3 regions of the Streptomyces sp. NPDC097619 genome follow, and region 3 is predicted to be linked to each of the others. Evidence: riboswitches for the same ligand, from Rfam matches in the RefSeq annotation. Region 3 holds a riboswitch; each other region holds the start of a gene.

Region 1 (4,702 bases), on a different contig from region 3:
GTGCGGTCGAGCGGGTGGGAGAAGGGGCGCCACCAGGGGTCCGTCGGGAGGGGTCCGGCCGGTTCGAAGGGGGCTCCGGGGAGTGGCAGGGCCACGGGCTGGTCGGCGTCACCGGCCGCGTCCAGGGACCATTCGGCCGGTTCCGCCCAGGGGTGGGGGGCGAGGTTGAAGGTGCCCCAGTGGATCGGGAGGAAGATCCCGTGGGGGGTGCCGCCCTGGAGGTCGAGGTGGGCGCGCATGCCCTCGGCGGGGGTCATGTGGATGTCGGGCCAGTACTCGCTGTAGGCGCCGATCTGGATCATGGTGGCGTCGAAGGGGCCGTGCTCGGCGCCGACGTCCTTGAAGCCGGGGAAGTAGCCGGTGTCGCCGCTGTGGTAGATCCGGTGCCGCTCCCCGGCCACGGCCCAGGAGGCCCACAGAGTGTGCTGCTGGTTGCGCAGGCCGCGGCCGCAGAAGTGACGGGCGGGGGTGGCGGTGAGGGAGAGCCCGCCGACGCGGGCGGTCTCGTTCCAGTCCAGCTCGTGGAGCCGGTCCGGGGAGACGCCCCAGTGCTCCAGGTGGGCGCCGACGCCGAGCGGCACGGCGAAGACGGTGTCGCCGTCCGCGAGCGCCTTGATCGTGGGCATGTCCAGGTGGTCGTAGTGGTCGTGGGAGATCACGATCACGTCCACCGGCCCGAGGGAGGCCAGGGGGACCGGGGCGGGGTGCAGCCGCTTGGGTCCGGCGAAGGGGAAGGGGGAGCAGCGCTGCCCCCAGACAGGGTCGAAGAGGACCCGGTGGCCGTCGATCTCGGCGAGGACGCTGGAGTGGCCCATCCAGGTGAGGCGCAGTCCGCTCGCGGGCGGGACGGACAGGTCCTTCAGGGTGGTCGGGTGGACCGGGATCGCGGCGGCCGGGGCGCGACGGACCCGCTCGTCCTTGCGGAAGTAGATCTTCGCGAACTCCGCCATGGAGCCGGAGGGGCGCCGCTGGGCGGCGACCGGGTTCTGGAAGATCCCGTCGGCGAACTGGGGCGAGCGGCGGATCCGCTCCATCCGTGCGCCGGCGGGGTCCGCGCCGAAGGCGGGGGTGCGCAGCGAGCGGAGTCCGGAGCGGAGGGATCGGGAGCCGGGCAAAGCGCCTCCTGGGGCGGTGGAGCGGGTCGGTACGGCGGGGCGGGCGCGCGGAGAGGTCCGCCCGCTGCCCCTCCCTGTCCAACGCTCCCCCGACCCGAAGGATTCCGGCGGCAGGACCCGCCGTGTTCCCGGGCGCGGGTGCGGGCGGCCGGTGGCGGAGGGGACCGGGGTCCCTCCGGGGCCGACGGCCCGCACCCGCGCCCGGGTGTACCGGGGTGGCGGCGGCCGTGTTCGGGTCGTTACAGCGGCAGCAGGTCGGGGCGCTTGGGTTCGACGTGGTCGCCGGAGGACTCGCCGCGGAGGCGGCGGCCGATCCAGGGGACCAGGTGTTCCCGGGCCCAGTGGATGTTGTCGCGGGTGACCTCGGCGGAGCCGCGGGGCTGCTGCGGCGGCCAGGGCTGGTCCGGGTCGGCGGGCACCTCCAGGCCGAGGACCTGGGCGGCGCGCAGGGCGACGCGGGTGTGGCCCTCCGGGGAGAGGTGGAGCCGGTCGCCGTCCCAGGCGCGGCGGTCCTGGACGGTGCGCAGGGACCACAGGTCGAGGACGGGGCAGCCGTAGCGGTCGGCGATGGCCCGGACGTGCGCGGAGTAGGTGGCGACCTTGCCGCGGAGGTGCCGCAGGACGGGGACCCCGCGGGTGTCGAACCCGGTGGTGATCATGACGGTGGGGACGGCGCCGGTGAGGTCGGCGACGGCCTCCTCGAAGCGGGCGGCCACGTCGTCGGGGTCGGTGCCGGGGCGGATGATGTCGTTCCCGCCGGCGCAGAAGGTCACCAGGTCGGGGGCGAGCTCCTTGGCCCGGGGCACCTGCTCGGCCACGATCTGGTCGAGGAGCCGGCCGCGCACCGCGAGGTTGGCGTACCGGAAGTCGTGCTCCTCGCGCCGGTCGGCGAGGAGCACGGCGAGCCGGTCGGCCCAGCCCACGAAGGAGTCGCCGGGGCCCGGGTCGCCCACGCCTTCGGTGAAGCTGTCACCGAGGGCGACGTACGAGCCGAAGGGTTCGGCCAGGGTCGCGAGGGCGCTGCCGTGAGCGCCGTGAATGAGGGGTATCGATTCGCCTGCCACGACAGCACATCATTCACGGCGGGATGTGACCTACGCGACCGTAGGCAGGGGTTGACGTGGCGTGATCTGTACCACCGGGTCAGTTCAGGCCATGACCGTTTCGCCGGGAATAACACGGTATGGAGGCATCCGGACAGGGAGGAAAACGGCCCGGGGGCCGGAATCCCCCTCGGATTCCGGCCCCCGGGCCCCTGACGGCGATGACCGTCAGATGCTCACCCCGTGACCGCGCAGGTAGGCCAGCGGGTCCACGTCCTGCCCGTAGGAGGGGCCGGTGCGGATCTCGAAGTGCAGGTGCGGTCCGCTGGAGTTGCCGGTGGAGCCGGACAGGCCCAGGGCGGTGCCGGCGGAGACGCTCTGCCCGGAGGACACGCTCAGGGAGCTGAGGTGCGCGTACTGGGAGTAGCGGCCGTCGGCGTGCCGGACGATGACCTCGTTGCCGTAGGCCCCGGCCCAGCCGGCCGAGACCACGGTGCCCGCGCCGACCGCCTTCACGGTGGTGCCGGAGCCGACCGCGAAGTCCACACCGGTGTGGTAGCCGCTGGACCACATGCTGCCGCCCTGGCGGTACTGGGTGGTGACCTGGGCGTCGACGGGGGCGGTGAAGCCGGAGCCCTGCTGCTCGCCGGAGGTGTTCTCCTCGGGGGCGGACTCCTGCTCCGGGGCGGACTCGCGCGGTGCGGTGGCGGTCCGCTCCGCGGAACGGGCGGCGCGCTCGCCGCCGGTGCCGTCCTCGGAGGAGACGCCGCGCTCGGCGCTCTTCCGCTCGGGGGCCGGGGCGGCGGCGCGCGGGGCGGCGGCCTCGCCGGCGCCTGCCGCGGACCTCCCGCCGAGGGTGAGCTTCAGGCCCGGGTGGATGAGGGCCGGGTCGGAGCCGACGGCGGCGCGGTTGTCCGCGTACAGCTGCTCCCAGCCGCCCTTGACGCCCTCGCTCGCGGCGATGGCGGAGAGGCAGTCGCCGGAGACGACGGTGTAGACCTGCGGGGCCTTCTTCGCGGCGGCCGGAGCGGCCTGGGAGGCGGCCTGCCCGGGGAGCCGGTCCACGGCCTTCGGGGCCACGGCGGTGGCCTGGGCCGGGGCGGCGTGGGCGGTCGCGGCACCGAGGAGCGGCAGCGCGAGCGCGGCGCCGCCGGTGCCGGCCGCGACGAAACCGCGGCCGATCGGGCTGGACTTGGGGCGGCGGTGCTTGCCCTTTCCGGGCATGGCGGATTCCTCTCCGGCGCCTGCGAGGTGAGCTGTCGGGTTCGGACTGGAGCTGTCCGGCCGTGCGCGGACGCACGGCTTCACCCCAAGCCCGCCGGACGGATCCGGCGGGCGCGTTACCTGGTTCCCCCGCTCCTGCCGCACGTGTTGGACGGATGCGGTTTCCGGGCGGCGGCAGGATTCGGCGTTCCACCCGGCTCGGCCGTGACCGTAATCGAGTGCGGCCGGACGGAACAAGCCAGGAATTCCCCAAGGGAATGCGGACGGAAAATGATCAATGGAATTCCCGTCACACTCCGTCTATTGCGACCGTGTAACAGGCGCCTCCACAAGGGAATTCGAAGAACGCCCGCCGACACTCACGGTCACCGTATGATCTGGCTCACCAGCCCCGGGCGCATCTACCCCGGCACAGCGGCAACTTGACGCCAAGTAGCGCAATTCGGACATCCCACCGGACCGCGAGGAGCCCACGTGACCCAGCCCCTACCGCAGACCCCCGCCGCGGAGCCCACCCTCACCGGGATCCGCAACTTCCGCGACGTGGGCGGCCTTCCGGCCGCGGACGGCCGACGCGTCCGCCACGGACATCTCTACCGAAGCGGACATCTGGCGCATGCCACCGAAACGGACACCGACTATCTGAACTCGCTCGGACTCCACACCGTCTTCGACTTCCGCAACGCCGCCGACCACGCCATCGAGGGCCCCGACGTCACCCTGCCCGGCGTACGGAACGTCAACATCCCCCTCTCCGACCCCGCCGACGGCGGGGAGTTCTGGCGCCTCATCCGCGAAGGGGAACTCGACCGGCTCCGCGAGCTGCTCGGAGAGGGGCGAGGGGCGGACCGTATGTCCGCTTCGTACCGGAAGATGGTCCGGGAGCGGACGGCCGAACACAGCCGCGTGCTGCACGCCCTCGCGACCGGCACCGTCCCCGTCCTCATGCACTGCGCCGCCGGGAAGGACCGCGCCGGGCTCTCGATCGCCGTCACCCTGCTCGCGCTCGGCGTGGACCGGCGGGCCGTCACGGCCGACTACCTGGAGTCCAACGCCCCGCACCGCCGCTACCGGACCGTCCCCGGCAGCGCCCCCGAATCGCGCTCCCCCGAGGTCACCGCCCTCCTCAGCCCCCTCTTCGAGGCCCGCGCCTCCTACCTGGAGGCCGCCTTCGCCCTCATCGACGAGACCTGGGGCGGCACCGAGGGATACCTCCACGAGGGCCTCGGTCTCACCCCGGACACCCTGGACGGGCTGCGCGACCGCCTGCTGGAACCCTGATCGACGAAGGCGGGCGGGCCGGGACGGGCGGATCCGCCC
Region 2 (4,702 bases), on a different contig from region 3:
GGCCGGCCGGTGTCCCTGGGGCTGCGCAGCCGGTGGACGATGCTCCAGGCGGCCCGCAAGGGGTTGTTCGCCCAGATGGTGGTGGCCCCGCTGCTCCAGCGGCACCGGATCCTGACGCAGGTCTCGGGGGACCACCTCGAAGTCATCAAGTTGATCCCGCCGCTGGTGCTGGACGAGGCGGACGTGGACCGGTTCGTGGGGGCCTTCCGGGCGGTGATGGACGAGGCGCACGGGGGTGGTGGGCTGATCTGGGAGTTCGGTCGGACGCTGGTCAAGCAGGCGGTGGCGCAGCGCTGACGGGTGGGGTCCGGCGGGGCGGGCGGGTGCCGGGCGGATCCGCCCGTCCCGGCCCGCCCGCCTTCGTCGATCAGGGTTCCAGCAGGCGGTCGCGCAGCCCGTCCAGGGTGTCCGGGGTGAGACCGAGGCCCTCGTGGAGGTATCCCTCGGTGCCGCCCCAGGTCTCGTCGATGAGGGCGAAGGCGGCCTCCAGGTAGGAGGCGCGGGCCTCGAAGAGGGGGCTGAGGAGGGCGGTGACCTCGGGGGAGCGCGATTCGGGGGCGCTGCCGGGGACGGTCCGGTAGCGGCGGTGCGGGGCGTTGGACTCCAGGTAGTCGGCCGTGACGGCCCGCCGGTCCACGCCGAGCGCGAGCAGGGTGACGGCGATCGAGAGCCCGGCGCGGTCCTTCCCGGCGGCGCAGTGCATGAGGACGGGGACGGTGCCGGTCGCGAGGGCGTGCAGCACGCGGCTGTGTTCGGCCGTCCGCTCCCGGACCATCTTCCGGTACGAAGCGGACATACGGTCCGCCCCTCGCCCCTCTCCGAGCAGCTCGCGGAGCCGGTCGAGTTCCCCTTCGCGGATGAGGCGCCAGAACTCCCCGCCGTCGGCGGGGTCGGAGAGGGGGATGTTGACGTTCCGTACGCCGGGCAGGGTGACGTCGGGGCCCTCGATGGCGTGGTCGGCGGCGTTGCGGAAGTCGAAGACGGTGTGGAGTCCGAGCGAGTTCAGATAGTCGGTGTCCGTTTCGGTGGCATGCGCCAGATGTCCGCTTCGGTAGAGATGTCCGTGGCGGACGCGTCGGCCGTCCGCGGCCGGAAGGCCGCCCACGTCGCGGAAGTTGCGGATCCCGGTGAGGGTGGGCTCCGCGGCGGGGGTCTGCGGTAGGGGCTGGGTCACGTGGGCTCCTCGCGGTCCGGTGGGATGTCCGAATTGCGCTACTTGGCGTCAAGTTGCCGCTGTGCCGGGGTAGATGCGCCCGGGGCTGGTGAGCCAGATCATACGGTGACCGTGAGTGTCGGCGGGCGTTCTTCGAATTCCCTTGTGGAGGCGCCTGTTACACGGTCGCAATAGACGGAGTGTGACGGGAATTCCATTGATCATTTTCCGTCCGCATTCCCTTGGGGAATTCCTGGCTTGTTCCGTCCGGCCGCACTCGATTACGGTCACGGCCGAGCCGGGTGGAACGCCGAATCCTGCCGCCGCCCGGAAACCGCATCCGTCCAACACGTGCGGCAGGAGCGGGGGAACCAGGTAACGCGCCCGCCGGATCCGTCCGGCGGGCTTGGGGTGAAGCCGTGCGTCCGCGCACGGCCGGACAGCTCCAGTCCGAACCCGACAGCTCACCTCGCAGGCGCCGGAGAGGAATCCGCCATGCCCGGAAAGGGCAAGCACCGCCGCCCCAAGTCCAGCCCGATCGGCCGCGGTTTCGTCGCGGCCGGCACCGGCGGCGCCGCGCTCGCGCTGCCGCTCCTCGGTGCCGCGACCGCCCACGCCGCCCCGGCCCAGGCCACCGCCGTGGCCCCGAAGGCCGTGGACCGGCTCCCCGGGCAGGCCGCCTCCCAGGCCGCTCCGGCCGCCGCGAAGAAGGCCCCGCAGGTCTACACCGTCGTCTCCGGCGACTGCCTCTCCGCCATCGCCGCGAGCGAGGGCGTCAAGGGCGGCTGGGAGCAGCTGTACGCGGACAACCGCGCCGCCGTCGGCTCCGACCCGGCCCTCATCCACCCGGGCCTGAAGCTCACCCTCGGCGGGAGGTCCGCGGCAGGCGCCGGCGAGGCCGCCGCCCCGCGCGCCGCCGCCCCGGCCCCCGAGCGGAAGAGCGCCGAGCGCGGCGTCTCCTCCGAGGACGGCACCGGCGGCGAGCGCGCCGCCCGTTCCGCGGAGCGGACCGCCACCGCACCGCGCGAGTCCGCCCCGGAGCAGGAGTCCGCCCCCGAGGAGAACACCTCCGGCGAGCAGCAGGGCTCCGGCTTCACCGCCCCCGTCGACGCCCAGGTCACCACCCAGTACCGCCAGGGCGGCAGCATGTGGTCCAGCGGCTACCACACCGGTGTGGACTTCGCGGTCGGCTCCGGCACCACCGTGAAGGCGGTCGGCGCGGGCACCGTGGTCTCGGCCGGCTGGGCCGGGGCCTACGGCAACGAGGTCATCGTCCGGCACGCCGACGGCCGCTACTCCCAGTACGCGCACCTCAGCTCCCTGAGCGTGTCCTCCGGGCAGAGCGTCTCCGCCGGCACCGCCCTGGGCCTGTCCGGCTCCACCGGCAACTCCAGCGGACCGCACCTGCACTTCGAGATCCGCACCGGCCCCTCCTACGGGCAGGACGTGGACCCGCTGGCCTACCTGCGCGGTCACGGGGTGAGCATCTGACGGTCATCGCCGTCAGGGGCCCGGGGGCCGGAATCCGAGGGGGATTCCGGCCCCCGGGCCGTTTTCCTCCCTGTCCGGATGCCTCCATACCGTGTTATTCCCGGCGAAACGGTCATGGCCTGAACTGACCCGGTGGTACAGATCACGCCACGTCAACCCCTGCCTACGGTCGCGTAGGTCACATCCCGCCGTGAATGATGTGCTGTCGTGGCAGGCGAATCGATACCCCTCATTCACGGCGCTCACGGCAGCGCCCTCGCGACCCTGGCCGAACCCTTCGGCTCGTACGTCGCCCTCGGTGACAGCTTCACCGAAGGCGTGGGCGACCCGGGCCCCGGCGACTCCTTCGTGGGCTGGGCCGACCGGCTCGCCGTGCTCCTCGCCGACCGGCGCGAGGAGCACGACTTCCGGTACGCCAACCTCGCGGTGCGCGGCCGGCTCCTCGACCAGATCGTGGCCGAGCAGGTGCCCCGGGCCAAGGAGCTCGCCCCCGACCTGGTGACCTTCTGCGCCGGCGGGAACGACATCATCCGCCCCGGCACCGACCCCGACGACGTGGCCGCCCGCTTCGAGGAGGCCGTCGCCGACCTCACCGGCGCCGTCCCCACCGTCATGATCACCACCGGGTTCGACACCCGCGGGGTCCCCGTCCTGCGGCACCTCCGCGGCAAGGTCGCCACCTACTCCGCGCACGTCCGGGCCATCGCCGACCGCTACGGCTGCCCCGTCCTCGACCTGTGGTCCCTGCGCACCGTCCAGGACCGCCGCGCCTGGGACGGCGACCGGCTCCACCTCTCCCCGGAGGGCCACACCCGCGTCGCCCTGCGCGCCGCCCAGGTCCTCGGCCTGGAGGTGCCCGCCGACCCGGACCAGCCCTGGCCGCCGCAGCAGCCCCGCGGCTCCGCCGAGGTCACCCGCGACAACATCCACTGGGCCCGGGAACACCTGGTCCCCTGGATCGGCCGCCGCCTCCGCGGCGAGTCCTCCGGCGACCACGTCGAACCCAAGCGCCCCGACCTGCTGCCGCTGTAACGACCCGAACACGGCCGCCGCCACCCCGGTACACCCGGGCGCGGGTGCGGGCCGTCGGCCCCGGAGGGACCCCGGTCCCCTCCGCCACCGGCCGCCCGCACCCGCGCCCGGGAACACGGCGGGTCCTGCCGCCGGAATCCTTCGGGTCGGGGGAGCGTTGGACAGGGAGGGGCAGCGGGCGGACCTCTCCGCGCGCCCGCCCCGCCGTACCGACCCGCTCCACCGCCCCAGGAGGCGCTTTGCCCGGCTCCCGATCCCTCCGCTCCGGACTCCGCTCGCTGCGCACCCCCGCCTTCGGCGCGGACCCCGCCGGCGCACGGATGGAGCGGATCCGCCGCTCGCCCCAGTTCGCCGACGGGATCTTCCAGAACCCGGTCGCCGCCCAGCGGCGCCCCTCCGGCTCCATGGCGGAGTTCGCGAAGATCTACTTCCGCAAGGACGAGCGGGTCCGTCGCGCCCCGGCCGCCGCGATCCCGGTCCACCCGACCACCCTGAAGGACCTGTCCGTCCCGCCCGCGAGCGGACTGCGCCTCACCTGGATGGGCCACTCCAGCGTCCTCGCCGAGATCGACGGCCACCGGGTCCTCTTCGACCCTGTCTGGGGGCAGCGCTGCTCCCCCTTCCCCTTCGCCGGACCCAAGCGGCTGCACCCCGCCCCGGTCCCCCTGGCCTCCCTCGGGCCGGTGGACGTGATCGTGATCTCCCACGACCACTACGACCACCTGGACATGCCCACGATCAAGGCGCTCGCGGACGGCGACACCGTCTTCGCCGTGCCGCTCGGCGTCGGCGCCCACCTGGAGCACTGGGGCGTCTCCCCGGACCGGCTCCACGAGCTGGACTGGAACGAGACCGCCCGCGTCGGCGGGCTCTCCCTCACCGCCACCCCCGCCCGTCACTTCTGCGGCCGCGGCCTGCGCAACCAGCAGCACACTCTGTGGGCCTCCTGGGCCGTGGCCGGGGAGCGGCACCGGATCTACCACAGCGGCGACACCGGCTACTTCCCCGGCTTCAAGGACGTCGGCG
Region 3 (4,702 bases):
CGCCACCGACTGGGAGCCGTACGCCGAGCAGATGCTCGAAGTGCTCAGCGCGCACCCCGACTTCGAGAACACCCGGCCCGACGGCGGGTACGCGCCGCGCCCCGCGTTCCGGCCCCTGACCCGCTTCGAGGGCCAGGGCCTGGACAAGGGCCACCTCGTACACGACCTGCTGTTCCTGCGCACGCAGAACTGAAAAGCCCGGTTCCGCACTCCGGCCCGCCGGCTAGGGTCGGAGGGTGTTCCGGGCTTCCGTAGGCGTGCCGCGCGGGGCCGGGTCCCCCTTCGGGGCCCGGGCCCGCGTGCTGGCCCTGACCGCGGGGCTCGCCGCGGCCGGGGTCCTGATCCTGGCCATGGTGCGGGAGCAGACCGGCACCCCCGGCTTCCTGGTCGGACTGGGCCTGGCCGTCCTGCCGGTGGCCCCGCTGCTGGCGGTGTTCCGCTGGCTGGGCCGCGGCCCCCGGGCCGGTCCCCCGCGCACCCGGCCGTGGCCGCACCTGCTGTTCGCGTTCGCCTGGGGCGCCTGCGCCGCGGCGCTCATCGCCATAGTGGCCAACAGTTTCGCGACCCGCTGGATAGCCGCGGCCACCGCAGACCCCTACGGGGCCGACCAGCTCGGCTCGGTGGCCATCGCCCCCGTCGTCGAGGAGAGCGCGAAGGCCGCCGCGCTGGCGCTGGTGTTCCTGTTCCGGCGGCGCCTGCTCACCGGCGTCACCGACGGTCTCGTCCTCGCCGGGTTCACCGCCACCGGCTTCGCCTTCACCGAGAACATCCTCTACCTCGGCAACGCCTTCGGGGAGGACCTCGGCAGCGGCACCACGGTCATGGGCTCGGTCACCGCCGCCACCTTCTTCGTGCGGATCGTGCTCTCGCCCTTCGCGCACCCGCTGTTCACGGCCCTCACCGGGGTCGGTTTCGGCTTGGCCGCGGCGGCCTCCCTGCCCGCCCGTGCCGCCGCGGGCGCCGCCGTCCGACCGGTCCTGTCCCGGGGCCGTCGGCTGGTGCCCCCGCTGCTGGGCCTGGTCGGGGCGATGGCCGTGCACGCCCTGTGGAACAGCTCCTCCGAGCTGGGCGAGCACGGCTTCCACGTGGTCTACGGGGCCGTGATGGTGCCCGGGTTCACCTTCCTCGCGGTCCTCGCGGTCCGCCGCAGGCTCCGCCCCGGCCCCAAGCACGCCGCCGCCCCCGTCCCGGCCCCGCGGGCGAGCGGGGACACGGAGGCGGGGGCGGGCGCGTGCTCGGTGCCGGTGTCCGGGACGGGGAGCGGCCCGGGTCCGGAACTCAGACCGTCAGGCCCTTGTCCCGCAGCCAGGCCAGCGGGTCCTGGGTCTGTCCCCCCGTACGGACCTCCAGGTGCAGGTGGGCCCCGGTGACGTTGCCGGTGGCCCCGACCCGTCCGATGGTGTCCCCGGTGCCGACCTGACCGGAGGTCACCGACATGGAGGACAGGTGGCAGTACCAGATCTCCGTACCGTCGGCGAGGCGCAGCACGATCCGGTAGCCGTACGCGCCCGACCAGCCGGCCGAGACCACGGTGCCGCCGTGCACAGCCTTGACCGGGGTGCCGGTCGGGGCGGCGAAGTCGAGGCCGGTGTGGTGCCCGGAGGACCACATGGAGCCGGAGTCCCCGTAGTGCGAGGTGAGGGTGTACGAGGAGGTGGGGAGCACGTAGCCGCCACGCGAACTGCCCGATCCGGTACCGGAGTCGCCCTCCGCGGCGCGGTCCCGTTCGGCGCGGGCGGCCCGCTCCGCTTCGGCGGCGCGGGCGGCCGCCTCGGCCTTCGCCTCCGCAGCGGCCTTGGCGGCGGCTTCGGCGGCGGCCTCGGCCGCCTTGCGCGCGGTCTCCCGGGCCCGGGCGGCCTCCTGGGCGGCGGCCACCTCGGCGGCGCGGGCGGCGGCTTCCTTGGCCTCGGCGGCGGCGGCGTCGGACTGGGCCTCGGCCTGCTGGAGGATCCGGTTGCGGAGCACCTCGCCGGCGTTGGTGCCGGCTTCGGCCTGCTGGGGGCTGACCCCGGCCGTGGTGAAGGGGGCGGAGACGGACACGGCGTACGCGGCGCCGGCCGGGTCCTCCTCGGGCTGCTCGGTGGAGCCGAGCCCGGGTATGGAGGTGGGCAGGGACGGGATGGATATCGCGACCTGGGGCCGGTCCTGGGCGGTGGCGATACCGCCCGCGCCGACGGCGGCGATCACACCGACGCCGAGGACCGTGGAGCTGCGGGCGAGTCCGCCGCGCTGGCGCACCACCCGGTGGCGGCCCCGGACCGGCCGGACGGAGTCCTCGGTCGGGTTCCATTCCCCCCACGCGCCCGCGTCGGGGGCGTCGAGGTCTTCCGGGGCACCGGTGGCGGGCAGGTTCGAGTCCACGGGAGGCGGGTCCTTTCCTTCCTTCGCCTACCGGGTTAGCTGACGGGTTCGGAGCAGGAAGGTCTCCTACGTGCCCGGAGAGGGCCCGATTCACCCCAAGAGGTGGTTCCCCGGTTCCCTTGCGGAATTCGGCGTCGGCGCGCGCGGTGCCGTCCGGCGACGGCTGGGACGACCGCGCTGCGTTATCGAACGGTAATAGACAGAGGGGAGCGATTCCAAGCTGTTGCGCTTGATCCAACACATGTATCGGCCACCCTCCGACCGGCCCTGGCCTGCACTTTTGCCGTACAGGGTGATCAATCCGGACGATTCGACGGCCTGTTTGGTATCTCTTCGGCCGGCGGGGCCGATTGACGCCCCGTCAGCAACATGGCGGAGAGCGGCCTTTCGCTCACCGAACGTGAGGAGGGTGGCGGAACGGGGAAGAAGTGCCGGGAGAACGACGAGAGCCCGGATCCTCTTCAGGATCCGGGCTCTCGTACTGAGTAGCGGGGACAGGATTTGAACCTGCGACCTCTGGGTTATGAGCCCAGCGAGCTACCGAGCTGCTCCACCCCGCGTCGGTAGGTACAAGCTTACGCCATCCGGAAGGGTCCTCACGCCACTTTCCCCCCGGGGCGGGTCGGAGGCCCCTCAAGACCCCCGACCCACACGGCTCAGACCCGTTCCAGGAAGCCGGTCAGGTTCCGGCGCAGCCGCTCGATCTGCTCGTCCACCGTCAGCGATTCCTCGATGCGCAGCCCCGTCTCGGGCCGCTTGATGCCGCGCACGTAGAGGGAGCAGGCCATGTCGGTGCAGACGTAGAGCCCGACGGAATTCCCGTCCCGCCCCTCGCGCCCCGTCTTCCGGGCCGTCATCAGCGAGACCCCGCCGCCGGGGTGGGTGGTCAGGCACAGCGAGCACATGCTGCGGTACAGGGCACCACGGCGGGCCGTCGGGAAGCGCAGGGTGATCCCGATCGGGCCGCCGTCCGCGCCCTCGGCGACGAGATAGCTGCGGTCGGGGGCGGACAGGTCCCGCCAGCCCAGGAAGTCCAGGTCCGTCCAGGGCCGCTCCACGAGGTCCCGCGGCATCGGCAGCCGCTTGGCCTCTCCCTTCGAGCAGTTCACGAAGGCGCCCCGGATCTCCTGCTCGGTCAGTGCTCTCATACCGGGAACGCTAAGCTTTCCTAGGACCCCTAGGCAAACGAATAATGCCCGTAGCCTCCAGGGACGGGACCCACCGAGGAAAGGGGAGACCATGCCGAGGGCCGGACTCACCGCCGAGCGCATCGTCGGAGCCGCCGCCGAGCTCGCCGACCGCGAGGGCCTGGACCGGGTCACGGTCTCCGCGCTGGCCCGCGGCTTCGGCGTGAAGGACGCCAGCCTCTACGCGCACGTCCGCGGGCTCCGGGACCTCCGCACCCGGCTGGCCCTGAGCTGCGCCACGGAGTTCGCCGACCGGATCACCGCCGCCCTCGCGGGCCGCTCGGGGGCCCCGGCCCTGGCCGCCTTCGCCCTCGCCTACCGCACCTTCGCCGTCCACCACCCCGGTCGCTACGCCGCCACCCAGCTGGCCCTGCCGCCCGAGGTCCTCGCCGACTCCCCCGGCCACCGGCGGCTCGTGGAGCTGACCTACGCCCTGTTCCGCTCGTACGAGCTCCCCGAGCCCGACCGGACCGACGCGGTCCGCCTGGTGCGCAGCACCTTCCACGGGTTCGCCGCCCTCGAAGCGGCGGGCGGCTTCGGCCACCCCCGCGCGCTCGACGCCTCCTGGGAGCGGATCACCGAGGCCCTGCACGCCACCCTCACCCGGTGGCCCGCCGCCGCCGGACCGGAGACCCTGTCCCCATGAGCCCACGGCCCGCCCCCGTCCAGGTCCGCCGCGCCTACGACCCGCCCGAGCCCGAGGACGGCACCCGGGTCCTCGTGGACCGCCTCTGGCCCCGCGGCCTCTCCAAGGAGTCCGCCCGCGTCGACTCCTGGCCCAAGGCGCTGACCCCGTCGACGGAACTGCGCCGCGCCTACCACGACGGCACCCTCACCCAGGAGGAGTTCGCGGACCGGTACGCGGCCGAACTCGCCGAGCCCGCCGCCGCGGAGGCCCTGACCGCCCTGCGCGCCCTCGTCGCCGCCGGCCCGGTCACCCTCCTCACCGCCGTCAAGGACCCCGCCCCCGCCCACACCACGGTCCTCCTGACCGCCCTCACCCCCACCTGAGGCCCGCAGGACAGCAGAACGCCCCGGCCGGTCGCCTCCCCTCACGCTGCCGGCACAATGCGGTCGACCGCAGCCGATCGCAGGGGGACAGCGTGGGACCGCGTCAGACCAAAGGCCCGGTCACACGCCGGCTCCGCGGACTT

The links. A riboswitch is a leader RNA that binds a small molecule or an ion and turns the genes downstream of it on or off. The one in region 3 is predicted to bind cyclic di-AMP.
Region 1: another riboswitch for cyclic di-AMP. It lies ahead of ABTZ17_RS01835 (LysM peptidoglycan-binding domain-containing M23 family metallopeptidase); the one in region 3 lies ahead of ABTZ17_RS23745 (M23 family metallopeptidase).
Region 2: another riboswitch for cyclic di-AMP. It lies ahead of ABTZ17_RS02330 (LysM peptidoglycan-binding domain-containing M23 family metallopeptidase); the one in region 3 lies ahead of ABTZ17_RS23745 (M23 family metallopeptidase).

The regions. Positions count from the first base shown of each region.
Region 1 covers NZ_JBEOSD010000004.1:119,827-124,528, reverse strand. The annotation lists gene ABTZ17_RS01825 (MBL fold metallo-hydrolase) at 1-1,115, opposite strand, end outside; gene ABTZ17_RS01830 (SGNH/GDSL hydrolase family protein) at 1,355-2,122, opposite strand; gene ABTZ17_RS01835 (LysM peptidoglycan-binding domain-containing M23 family metallopeptidase) at 2,387-3,382, opposite strand; cyclic di-AMP (ydaO/yuaA leader) riboswitch at 3,387-3,546, opposite strand; gene ABTZ17_RS01840 (tyrosine-protein phosphatase) at 3,857-4,663, shown strand.
Region 2 covers NZ_JBEOSD010000004.1:483-5,184, reverse strand. The annotation lists gene ABTZ17_RS02320 (aspartate aminotransferase family protein) at 1-297, shown strand, start outside; gene ABTZ17_RS02325 (tyrosine-protein phosphatase) at 368-1,174, opposite strand; cyclic di-AMP (ydaO/yuaA leader) riboswitch at 1,485-1,644, shown strand; gene ABTZ17_RS02330 (LysM peptidoglycan-binding domain-containing M23 family metallopeptidase) at 1,649-2,644, shown strand; gene ABTZ17_RS02335 (SGNH/GDSL hydrolase family protein) at 2,909-3,676, shown strand; gene ABTZ17_RS02340 (MBL fold metallo-hydrolase) at 3,916-4,702, shown strand, end outside.
Region 3 covers NZ_JBEOSD010000095.1:19,874-24,575, forward strand. The annotation lists gene trmB (tRNA (guanosine(46)-N7)-methyltransferase TrmB) at 1-193, shown strand, start outside; partial or broken gene ABTZ17_RS23740 (PrsW family intramembrane metalloprotease) at 237-1,208, shown strand; gene ABTZ17_RS23745 (M23 family metallopeptidase) at 1,279-2,361, opposite strand; cyclic di-AMP (ydaO/yuaA leader) riboswitch at 2,371-2,505, opposite strand; tRNA gene ABTZ17_RS23750 (tRNA-Met) at 2,848-2,921, opposite strand; gene ABTZ17_RS23755 (FBP domain-containing protein) at 3,018-3,509, opposite strand; gene ABTZ17_RS23760 (TetR/AcrR family transcriptional regulator) at 3,601-4,194, shown strand; gene ABTZ17_RS23765 (DUF488 domain-containing protein) at 4,191-4,559, shown strand.